2 regions of the Paenarthrobacter sp. NPDC058040 genome follow, and region 1 is predicted to be linked to the other one. Evidence: predicted binding sites of a transcription regulator. Region 1 holds the regulator's gene; the other holds the start of a gene.
The links. The regulator HrcA, encoded in region 1, represses chaperone genes, less so after heat shock. The targets are predictions, from matches to a motif close to TTNGCACTCGNNNNNNNCGAGTGCNAA.
Positions count from the first base shown of each region.

Region 2: ACFVSJ_RS05180 (FmdB family zinc ribbon protein) is a predicted target of HrcA. The motif match lies at 3,426-3,452, and genes of this name have one in related genera.

Region 1 is NZ_JBHVRN010000008.1:175,031-180,411, reverse strand. It holds gene ACFVSJ_RS13135 (16S rRNA (uracil(1498)-N(3))-methyltransferase) at 1-138, opposite strand, end outside; gene dnaJ (molecular chaperone DnaJ) at 141-1,271, opposite strand; gene hrcA (heat-inducible transcriptional repressor HrcA) at 1,323-2,330, opposite strand; gene ACFVSJ_RS13120 (DUF3097 domain-containing protein) at 2,550-3,401, shown strand; gene ACFVSJ_RS13115 (DUF4870 domain-containing protein) at 3,507-3,920, shown strand; gene hemW (radical SAM family heme chaperone HemW) at 3,940-5,169, opposite strand; gene lepA (translation elongation factor 4) at 5,170-5,381, opposite strand, start outside.
Region 2 is NZ_JBHVRN010000003.1:125,309-130,689, reverse strand. It holds gene ACFVSJ_RS05190 (AAA family ATPase) at 1-2,273, shown strand, start outside; gene cpaB (Flp pilus assembly protein CpaB) at 2,288-3,031, opposite strand; gene ACFVSJ_RS05180 (FmdB family zinc ribbon protein) at 3,096-3,365, opposite strand; gene ACFVSJ_RS05175 (5-formyltetrahydrofolate cyclo-ligase) at 3,512-4,111, opposite strand; gene galU (UTP--glucose-1-phosphate uridylyltransferase GalU) at 4,215-5,147, shown strand; gene ACFVSJ_RS05165 (GNAT family N-acetyltransferase) at 5,154-5,381, shown strand, end outside.

The DNA of each region.
Region 1 (5,381 bases):
GAGGTCCACGTACTCGCCGACGGCCAATCGCTTCACTGTCACGGCGTGGCGGGCCTCCGGGCCCTCGAGGACGAACACGGATCCGGGCCCCAGGCCATCCAGGCTCCCGGCCGGGGTGAAGAAGACGGGGTTGCTCACCGCTACAGGTTACCGAGCTTGTCCCGCAGCTTGGCGAACATGCCACCGCTGGCCACGAGCTTGCCTTCCGTGAACTGCTCACCACGCAATTTGGCAAGTTGCCTCAAGAGGTCTTCCTGGGCAGCGTCCAGTTTGACGGGAGTTTCCACGTGCAGGTGGACCTTAAGGTCCCCTCGGCCGTAGCCCCGCAAATGGGTAACCCCCAAGCCGCGAAGCGTGATGATTTCGCCGGACTGCGTTCCAGCCTTGACGTCGATTTCCTGGGCGCCATCGAACGTCTCAAGCGTCAGCTCCGTTCCCAGGGCCGCCGCTGTCATCGGCACGCTCAGCGTGGCGTGGAGGTCGTCGCCTTCGCGGATGTACGTGGAATCGTTGTTGACGCGGATCTCAACGTACAGGTCGCCTGCAGGTCCGCCCGCGGGACCGGCTTCGCCCTGGCCGGACAACTGGATGCGGGTTCCCGTCGCGACGCCGGCAGGGACCTTGATGGTCAGGGAACGCCGGCTGCGGATGCGGCCCTGGCCGCTGCATTCGTTGCACGGGTCCTTGATGATGGTGCCGAAGCCTTCGCAGGAGCCACACGGTGCGGTGGTCATGACCTGGCCGAGGATGGAGCGCACAGCCCGTTGGACCTGGCCACTGCCGCCGCAGATGTCGCAGCGCTCAGGGTGGGTGCCGGGCCGGCAGCAGCTGCCATCACACGTGGGACAGACAACAGCGGTATCCACCTCAAGCTTCTTGTTGACGCCGAAGACTGCGTCCTTGAGATCGATGCGGACGCTGATGAGCGCGTCCTGGCCGCGCCGCACACGGGACGCCGGACCCGCGTGTCCCCCGCCGCCGCCGCCAAAGAACGTGTCGAAGATGTCCTGGAAGGCGAAACCCTGGCCGGAGTACCCGCCGCCGAAGCCATTGTCGGTACCGTTCTCGTTGCCAGTGGCGTCGTACACACGGCGTTTCTGCGGGTCGGACAACACTTCGTAAGCGTGCGTCACGGCCTTGAACTGCTCCGCGACATCCTCGCCCGGGTTGACATCCGGGTGCAGTTTTCGCGCCAACTTGCGGTACGCCTTTTTGATCTCTTCGCCGGTGGCTTCCGGGGAGACTCCCAAAACGTCATAGTGGCTGCTCAAAGTCAGTATCTCTTCCTTGTTGTACTGCGGTTCTTACGTCGGTGGCTGGCGTCAGCCGCCGAGAATACGGGAAAGGTAGCGGGCCACGGCCCGGACAGCGGCCATGGTGGTGGGATAGTCCATCCGGGTGGGGCCCAGGATGCCTACCTTGGCACCGGAGCCGTAGCCCGTCGCGACCACGGAGGCCTCGGACAAGCCGTCGTAAGGATTCTCCCGGCCGATGCTGACTGTGACCCCCCGGGGATCATCGCCCATGTCCGACAACAACCGAAGCATCACCACTTGTTCCTCGAGGGCTTCAAGTACCGGTCCGATGCTCAAGGGGAAGTCCACATTGGAACGGGCGAGGTTTGCCGTGCCCGCCATCAGGATGCGCTCTTCGCGGCTGGTATCGCTGAGCGACTGGAGTCCCCCGGCGAGGACCTGCGCCACGCCACGGACTTCCGGGGGGCACAGGGCCACAACGGACGGCAGCACCTGCGGCAGCAACTCCAGCGGAGACCCGGCGATGCTGCCAAGGAACCTCGCCCGCAGGGCCATCAACGCTTCATTCGTGACGTCCGAACCCGTGTCAAGCACCTTCTGTCCCACGCTGCCGGTGTCCGCAATCAGGACCACGAGGACCTGCTTGGGGGCAAGCAGGACAAACTCAACATGGCGGACCAAAGCGCGCTTGGAGTGCGGGTACTGCACGACGGCGACCTGGTTGGTCAGCTGCGACAGGAGCCTGACGGTCCGCTCCAGGATGTCGTCGAGATCGTCGGGGCCTTCAAGGAGCGAATGGATGGCGCGGCGTTCGGCGGCAGAGAGCGGCTTGACCTGCGAGATCCGGTCCACGAACAGCCTGTAGCCCTTGTCCGTGGGAATACGGCCCGCGCTGGTGTGCGGGGCGGCAATGAGGCCTTCCTCTTCAAGCACTGCCATGTCGTTCCTGATGGTGGCGCTTGATACGCCGAGGTGGTGCCGTTCCACCAATGCCTTGGAGCCGACAGGTTCCCGCGAGTGCACGTAGTCCTCGACGATGGCACGCAACACTTCCAGCTTGCGCGGTTCACTCATGTGCGACACCTCCTGTCGACGCTTCGGATCCCCGCTGGCAGGCGTGGGACGGACCCGGATTGACCATTGCTCTTAGCACTCAACATGCCCAAGTGCTAACAAGTCTAGTATGGGCCACCACGTTGCTAGCATTGAAAACGCCCGCGGATAACATCCAAGGCGGAGCCGGCAGCAACGGGTAGCCGGCCGACATTCCCAGCGCGAAGAGGTAGAGACTCCTTGGCTTTCGACACGTGGGGCCCGCAGGACCTCTCCGCTCCCGCCAAACAAAAGCTTCCGGAAGTGCCTGTCCAGCGCGGAATGGTCCTCGAAGACGTCCAATCGGGCTGGGTGGGCGAAGTCACCCGCGTCGAGAAATCGGGCGGAATGCACATCGTGTCCCTCGAAGACCGGCGTGGCAAGACCCGGTCCTTCCAGCTCGGCTTCGGCTTCCTGCTCGAAGGGCAGGCCGTACGGCTGCTGCCTCCCGCCGCCAAGGCCCCGGCAGGAGCAGTGCCCGCCGGCCGCACAGCGTCCGGTTCAGTCAGGGTCCAAGGCCAACGAGCGCAAGTGGCGAAAGCCAGCCGGATCTGGGTGGAAGGCAAACACGACGCCGAACTCGTCGAGAAAGTCTGGGGTGACGACCTTCGGGTGGAGGGCATCGTCGTCGAGCCCCTTCATGGCGTGGACGATCTCCGGGCGGCGATCGCAGCCTTCGGCCCGGGGCCGAAGCGCAAGCTGGGCATCCTGGTGGACCATCTGGTGGCCGGTTCAAAGGAATCCCGTATCGCAGCAGAAGCAATGCAGGTACCGGGGGCCGCCGGAAACGTGCTTATTGTCGGACACCCCTACGTGGACGTGTGGCAGGCAATCCGACCGAAAGTCCTTGGCATCGAACAGTGGCCGGACGTGCCCCGCGGCACGGACTGGAAGACGGGAATCCTCAGGGCGTTCGGCTGGCCACATGAAACGGCAGAGGACATCGGCCTGGGCTGGCAACGATTGCTGGGGGCCGTAAGGACCTACGCCGACCTGGAGGCTTCCCTGCTGGGGCGCGTGGAGGAAGTCATCGACTTTTTGACCGCCCCCTGAGGAGGGGACACCGGACCGTTTCGAGCGCTGATGGTCCCTGCAACGAGTCCGGACCCAGTATTCTGGGACAGCAACACCGCATTTTTACAGCAAAGGGAAGACACCGTGGCAGAGAACGCTCCAGAAGAACAGGGCCGGGCCGCAGGCCAGCCCCAGTACCATGGTGCACCTGCGAATGCACTGCCCCTGACCGCAAGCGAAGACCGGCAGTGGGCCACGCTGGCCCACTTTGGGGGAATCCTCGGCTGCCTTCCGTCCTTGCTGATCTACTTGATCTTCCGTGAGCGCGGGCCGTTCACGGCCCAGGAGTCCAAGGAAGCCCTGAATTTCACACTTCCGCCCACCATTGCGGCCGTCCTGGCGAACATCCTCGTCCTGCTGCCGGTTGTAGGCAACATCTTCGCGGTGATCGCAACGGCAATTTGGGTGGCGCTCACGTGTTTCTCGGTGTCCGCGGGCATCCGGGTCAACCACGGCCAACCGCACCGGTACCGTTTCAACCTCCGCTGGATCAAGTAGCCGCAGACGCGGCGGCCAGCTAGTCCGGAAGGATCCGGCGTACCACTGCGTCTGCCAACAAGCGCCCCTTGAGGGTCAACACCAAGCGGCCCTTGAAAGCAGCAGCGGGATCCACCAGCCCATCGGCAATGAGCCCTGCCATGGCGTGCCGACCCACTTTGTCGAGGGCATCCACGTCCAATCCTGAGCCAAGCCGCGCTTCAAGCATGATGCGTTCCACTTCCCGGGTTCCGGCGTCGAGGGTTTCCCTGCCCGCGGCGGGCGAATTTCCGGCCGCCAGGCGGGACGCATAGGCGGTGGGGTGCTTGACGTTCCACCAGCGGACTCCGCCAACATGGGAGTGGGCTCCCGGGCCGATTCCCCACCAGTCGTCGCCACGCCAGTACGCGAGGTTGTGCCGGCACGCCTGCCCAGGAGTCCTGGCCCAGTTGCTGACCTCATACCAACCCAGGCCTGCCTCCGAGATCAGCTGGTCGGCGAGCTCGTACTTTGCGGCGTGGTCGTCGTCGTCGATTCCGGGAACCTCGCCACGCCGGATCTGGGCCGCGAGCTTGGTCCCGTCCTCCACAATCAGGGCGTACGCACTGATGTGGTCCGGATTGTAGGACAGGGCCGTTTCGAGGGACATACGCCAATCTTCCATGGACTCGCCCGGCGTGCCGTAGATCAGGTCAAGGCTCACCGCCAAGCCGACCTCGCGTGCCCATTCAACCACCAGGGGAACCCGGCTGGGGGTATGGGTGCGGTCCAGGACCTTGAGGACGTGCGGCACAGCCGACTGCATACCGAAGGACACCCGGGTAAACCCGGCATCGGCCAGCACTTTGAGGGAGTCCGGCGTGACTGAGTCGGGGTTCGCCTCGGTGGTCACCTCGGCGCCCGGTTCGAGCCCCCAGTGTTCGACGGCGGCACGCAGGATCCGTGCCAGGTCTTCGGCCGGGAGCAGCGTTGGCGTACCGCCCCCGAAGAAGACAGTGCTGAGCGGCCGACGCGGCAGGCCCGAGGCATCCAGGGCTTCTGCCGCGAATCCGAGCTCGGAAACCGCCGTCGCAGCATAGGCATCCTGCGAGGCGCCTCCACCCAGTTCAGTGGCGGTATAAGTATTGAAATCGCAGTATCCGCAGCGGACCGCACAGAACGGGATATGGACGTACAGGCCGAACTTTCGCTGTTCGATTCCGTCCAGCACCTGCGGAGGCAGCAAGCCGTCCGCAGGTGCGGGGTCGCCCAAGGGCAGGACGCTGGGCATCTACTTCTTTGCCTTGTCCTTCGATTCGTCCGTGGTAAGGGCAGCGATGAAGGCCTCCTGCGGAACTTCCACGCGGCCGACCATCTTCATGCGCTTCTTGCCTTCCTTCTGCTTCTCGAGCAGCTTGCGCTTACGGGTGATGTCACCGCCGTAGCACTTGGCAAGGACGTCCTTGCGGATGGCACGTATGCTTTCGCGCGCGATAATGCGGG
Region 2 (5,381 bases), on a different contig from region 1:
GTGAATCCCTGAAGCACACCTCCAATGGTGGCTCCCTGCACGGAACTCCGTATCCGGAACTCATGGAACGCCTGGAACGGCTGGTAGCTGATACCGCCACCCTGGAGACCCTCCCCGAACGCACTCTCCTGATCGAGCAGATGCGTGAGCACGGACTTGGGGAACTGCTGACCGACCTTGCCGCGCGTGAAGTTCCTGCGGCGTCGGTGGCAGCCGAGCTGGACCTGGCTTGGTGGCAGTCCGCATTGGAAGCCATGATCAGCGGCGACGACTACCTCGCCATGTCCGACGGCGATTCGCTGCGCCAGTTGGAAGCCGAATTCCGTTTGGCCGACCAAGCACACATCGCCAGTGGTGCCGCGCGCCTCCGGTGGCAGCTGGCCAGCAGGTGGCGCCAAGGAATCGTGGAACACCCCCGACAGGCGGAACTGCTTCGTGCGCTGCTCAAGGACGGTCGCGTGACCCTCCCGGCGTTGAGCGCCCAGGCTCCCGAGCTGGTACCTCTGCTGGTTCCCGTGTGGTCGGTCAGCCCGTATCTACTCACGGGTGTGCTTCCGGCCGAGCAGAAGTTCGATGCTGTTGTGGTCATCGACGCGGAGTCGACGTCCCTCCAGGCAGTACTTCCAGCCATTGCCCGTGCACGGCAAGTCATTGCCTTCGGCGATGCAAAGATCGCCAATGCCCGCACCTTCAGCGTGGCAGTGGAGCCTCCTGTGGCGGGCGTTGCCAGCCACGAACCCGTGGACAGCGCCTTCACGGCCTTGGCGCGGGTCCTGCCCACGTGGCAACTGAACTGGGTGTACCGCGCTGTGGACGAGGACCTGGTCCTCCAGCTCAGCAAGAATTATTACGACGGCGGGTTGCGGCGCCTCCCTGATGGCAATTCCGTGACGGGCCTGGACCGGTCGATCCTGGTTGAGTACATCCCGGACGGTACGGGACTTCCTGGAGCCGACCACGAAGGCGTTGAGTCCGTAACGGCAGAGGTCAACCGCGTGGTGGACCTCGTCTTCGAACATGCACGGCTCCGTCCGCGCACGTCGTTGGCCGTCGTCACCGCGAGCCTGAGGCATGCTGCCCGGATCGGCGAAGCGATCAGGCTGCAACTGCCCAACCATCCTTTGCTCTCGGCGTTCTTCGGCGCTGGGCCGGAGTCCTTCCGGGTCGTGGACCTGGAACGGGCGCAGGGACTGGTGCGGGACCACGTCATCTTCTCCTTGGGATATGGGCGCACCCCGCATGGACGGGCCCTGCACTCCTTCGGACCGCTGTCCTCGGAAGGAGGGCGCAACCGGTTCGCCCTCGCGATGACCCGCGCGCGGCGGTCCCTGCACGTCCTGAGCTGCTTCCGTCCCGAAGATTTGGACCTGGACCGTTTGTCGCACGGAGCAGTCGATTTCTACGAGTTGCTGGACCGGGAGTTGTCCGGGAACAGCAACCTGGGCACACCCGCGTCCCGTGCCGTGGCCAGTGAACAGGCCCTCGGTGAAGATCCATTGGTTGCCGATCTTGGCGACCGCCTTCGGGCCCGGGGAGCCCGCGTGTGGCACCTCTATGACGGAGTGCTGGACATCGCTGCCGCAGCTGATCCCGTTCACACGATCGGCCGGGAAGGTGCCGAAGTCCCCACGCCGGTGGCCATCGAGTCCGACGGCACCGAACGCTACCGGCGCATGAGCGTCCGCGAACGCAGCAGGTTGCGCCCCCAATTGCTGGAACGCATGGGCTGGCGGTACATGTCCCTGTGGACCATTGAGGTCTTCACGGATCCCTCGTCTTGCGCCGACAGGATCGGTTCCTACCTTGGGCTGGAGAACCACGTTCCGCAGTCCACCTCGGTGCCGCAGCATGGCTTCCTGGACATGGACGTAGAACAATTGGAACTGGGCAGCGTCCAGGCCGCTGCTGCCCGCCCGTCCGCTGCATGGTCCACGGACCGAGCGGGCGCCCCTGAACCGGAAGTCGCGAAAGAAGTACCAGTGAGCACGCAGGAACCCGCCATCGAACCCGCGCCGGCAGCCGATCAGCCGGAGCAGCCAAGCCAGGATCTGCGCGAGGACTCCGGCGCGCCGGAAGAAGCGTTCTCCACCGGGATGGAGGCAGCTGAGGACTCCACTGAGTCCGGGGACTCGACGCCGAAGGACGGGAAGCCCGCTTCCGCCGGCATCCTGCCCAACAAGGCCTCGGAAGACGACCCCCGCCGGTGGGGCGACGAGTCCGGATATGACCACGACCAGTGGTTGAAGGAGCAGCGACCCCCGCACTGGGGCTGACCACGGGACAGTCATCAAGAGGAACTGACCAGCACGAAGAAGAGCTTGCCTTGCGTCGATGCGCCGGCAAGCTTTTCTGCTTGCTGTGGGTCGGCCGCGACTACAACCAGACCTTCCGTATCGCTGGTTCCCAGCCATGGCCCGGCTTTCCCGCCTTGGCCTGATGTCCATAGCACGGGGACCGGCCCGGCGAGGGTCTGGTTCCGGCGGGATTCGTCATAGGAGCCGGCCGAGGTCAGCACCACGTTGACAAGTTGTCCCGGGGATAGCAACTGGATGGACGAGGGATCTGCCATTCTCAGCGGCACAGCTGCGGAGCCTGCGGGTGCCCCTGTGAGGAGACCGGGTCCCAGGAGGTTCGCCTCCGTAGGTATTTGCCCCTTGGCCAGGGGAGAGGCCAATTGGCGCCCGGCCAGGGAAGCAGGATCTTCGATGGCACCGGAGATTGCCATCTCTTGGGGGACGCCCATGCTGATGAAGTCGCCCTGGCTGAGGCTCGTCCCTGCCGGGAGGTCGCGGGCGGCAACAACAATGCTGATGCGGTGCAGAGGCGGCGGCGTGAGTTGTTGGACAGTGATGCCGGCGGCCACGCACAACAGAAGCGCTACAACCAGTCGACGGTGGCGGAGAACGCCGGAAAGAAGCAGCAGCCGTGCGCGGCTGCCACGCGCCGGGGTTGGCGGCCGCCCGGACCTGTGGGGAGCGCGGCTTGCGTGGCGTGTTCGGCCAAGGAGGTACGAGGGCGGTGTCTGTGGCATGACGCCACGCTAATCATCGGCCTCAGCCGCCGGACAGTGGCCGGCGACCGTATGTGGATAAGTGCTAGCTGGCAGCGGCGGCGGGAGCAGGCGTCGCTGCTGGAGCGGGGGCCGCCGGAGCCGAAGGGGCAGCGGAAACGGTGCTGCTGCCCTTGGAATCGCGGGAATCCGTGCGGTAGAAGCCGGAGCCCTTGAAAACAACGCCGACGCTGTTGAACTTCTTGCGCAGGGAGCCCTGGCATTCCGGGCACTCCGTCAGCGAGCTGTCCGAAAACGACTGGACGATGTCAAAGGCATGGTCACAGTCTTTGCAGGCGTATGCGTATGTGGGCACTGAATTCCTCCTCAGGACAAACGTCAGGTCCTGTGCAGCCTTGGCGGAGTGGTTTCCGCCTTAGCAGTCGCAGGGCCTGAGTGCCAATTCTATCATCCGGCCGTTCAGCCGCCACCCCTGGGTTGCGCGACCGTACGCCACCATAACTACCTGCCGAGCCGCACAATTCCCGACGGGGTGAGGACCTCCCGGACGGGCTGGTCGAAAGGCTCGGCCGGGATGGCGCCGGAAGGCAACACATCGTCGTCGTACGTCACCGCAATGGTGCGGGGCCGCTTGCCTGAGTCGTCGAGGCCCTGGAGAAAGCGGTCGTAGTAGCCGCCGCCTTGGCCAATCCGGTTGCCGTCGCCGTCCACCGCGGTGGCCGGCATGAAGATGCCATTGGCGCGGGATGCCACCTCCGGGCCGTGCCGTTCGCCCTCCGGCTCATCAATCGGCGCGTAATGCGAGCGGAGGAAGACTGTCTCCGGGCTCCAGAAAACCCAGCTCAGCTGCCTGTCGGGCTCGCACACCGGAAGCAGGATCCGGTGGCCGTCCTGGTGCAGCGCCTCGATCAAGGGAAGCGTTGGCGGTTCGAAGGCAACACCCAAATAGACAGTGAAGGTGCCCGGGGCGCCGGCAGCAACCTCTTTTGCCCAGGCCATGCCATGGCCCGCGAGGGCGTCACCGGCGATCGCTATCTGCTCCGGAGTCAGCGTGCGGCGGTGCAGCTTGCGGGCAGCACGGATTTCTTCCTTCGAGGCCATGTTCATCCGTTCCGTCGGTGGGTTGCCGGTAGGGCAGCAGCGCCCATGCCAGCCAATTCACCGACTATTTGTACGTCCCGGCACGGCGGGGGTTTACCTTTTGATGTGTTCCGTCCGTTACATTAGTCCGGTGACTCACCATAACAATGCTGTCCGTAAGGCCGTCATCCCCGCAGCGGGTCTTGGTACCAGGTTCCTCCCCGCGACAAAGGCGATGCCGAAGGAAATGCTGCCCGTGGTTGACAAGCCAGCCATCCAGTATGTGGTCGAAGAAGCCGTGAAGGTCGGGCTGCACGATGTCCTGATGATCACCGGCCGCAGCAAGCGTGCGCTGGAGGACCACTTTGACCGTGTTCCTGCCCTTGAGGCCACCCTCGCGGAAAAGGGTGACACGTCCAAGCTTGAAGCCATCCAGTCGGCCACCAACCTCGGTGACATCCACTACGTACGCCAGGGCGATCCGAACGGCTTGGGCCACGCCGTCCTCCGTGCGAAGCAGCACGTGGGCCACGAACCCTTCGCCGTCCTGCTCGGCGACGACCTGATCGATCCCAAGGACGATCTCCTAAGCGAAATGATCGCCGTGCAGCAGAAGACCGGCGGCTCCGTGGTTGCCCTCATTGAGGTGGAACCATCCAAGATCAGCGCCTACGGTTGCGCGGACGTCGAGGAGAACGGCGAGGAGGGGTACGTCCGCATCAAGCAGTTGGTGGAGAAGCCTTCCGTTGAGGAAGCTCCCTCCAACCTGGCCGTGATTGGTCGGTACGTTCTCCACCCGGCGGTCTTCGATGTCCTTGAGAACACGGCGCCGGGCCGTGGCGGAGAGATCCAGTTGACTGACGCGCTCGAGGTCCTGGCCCGCGGCGAGGGCGAAGGTTACGGCGTCTACGGCGTTGTTTTCCGCGGCCGCCGCTATGACACCGGCGACAAGCTGAGCTACTTGAAGGCCTGCATCGAGCTGGCGTGCGAACGCGAAGACTTGGGCCCAGAGCTCCGCGAGTGGCTGCCGGACTTCACCGCTACCCTTCCCAAGTAACACCGGATGTACGGCTCTGCGATCTGGCCGGTGACGCTGGAAAGCGGAGAACTGGTACTCCGGCCCATCCGTTACCGGGACAAGCGGGAGTGGTCCGAGGTCCGTTCGCGGAACAGTGAATGGCTTGCCCCTTGGGAGGCGTCCAACCCTGCACCGGGTGGAAGCCTCCCAAGCTACCGCCAGATGGTGGCATCCCTGAACCAGCAGGCACGCCAAGCCACCGCCTTGCCGTTC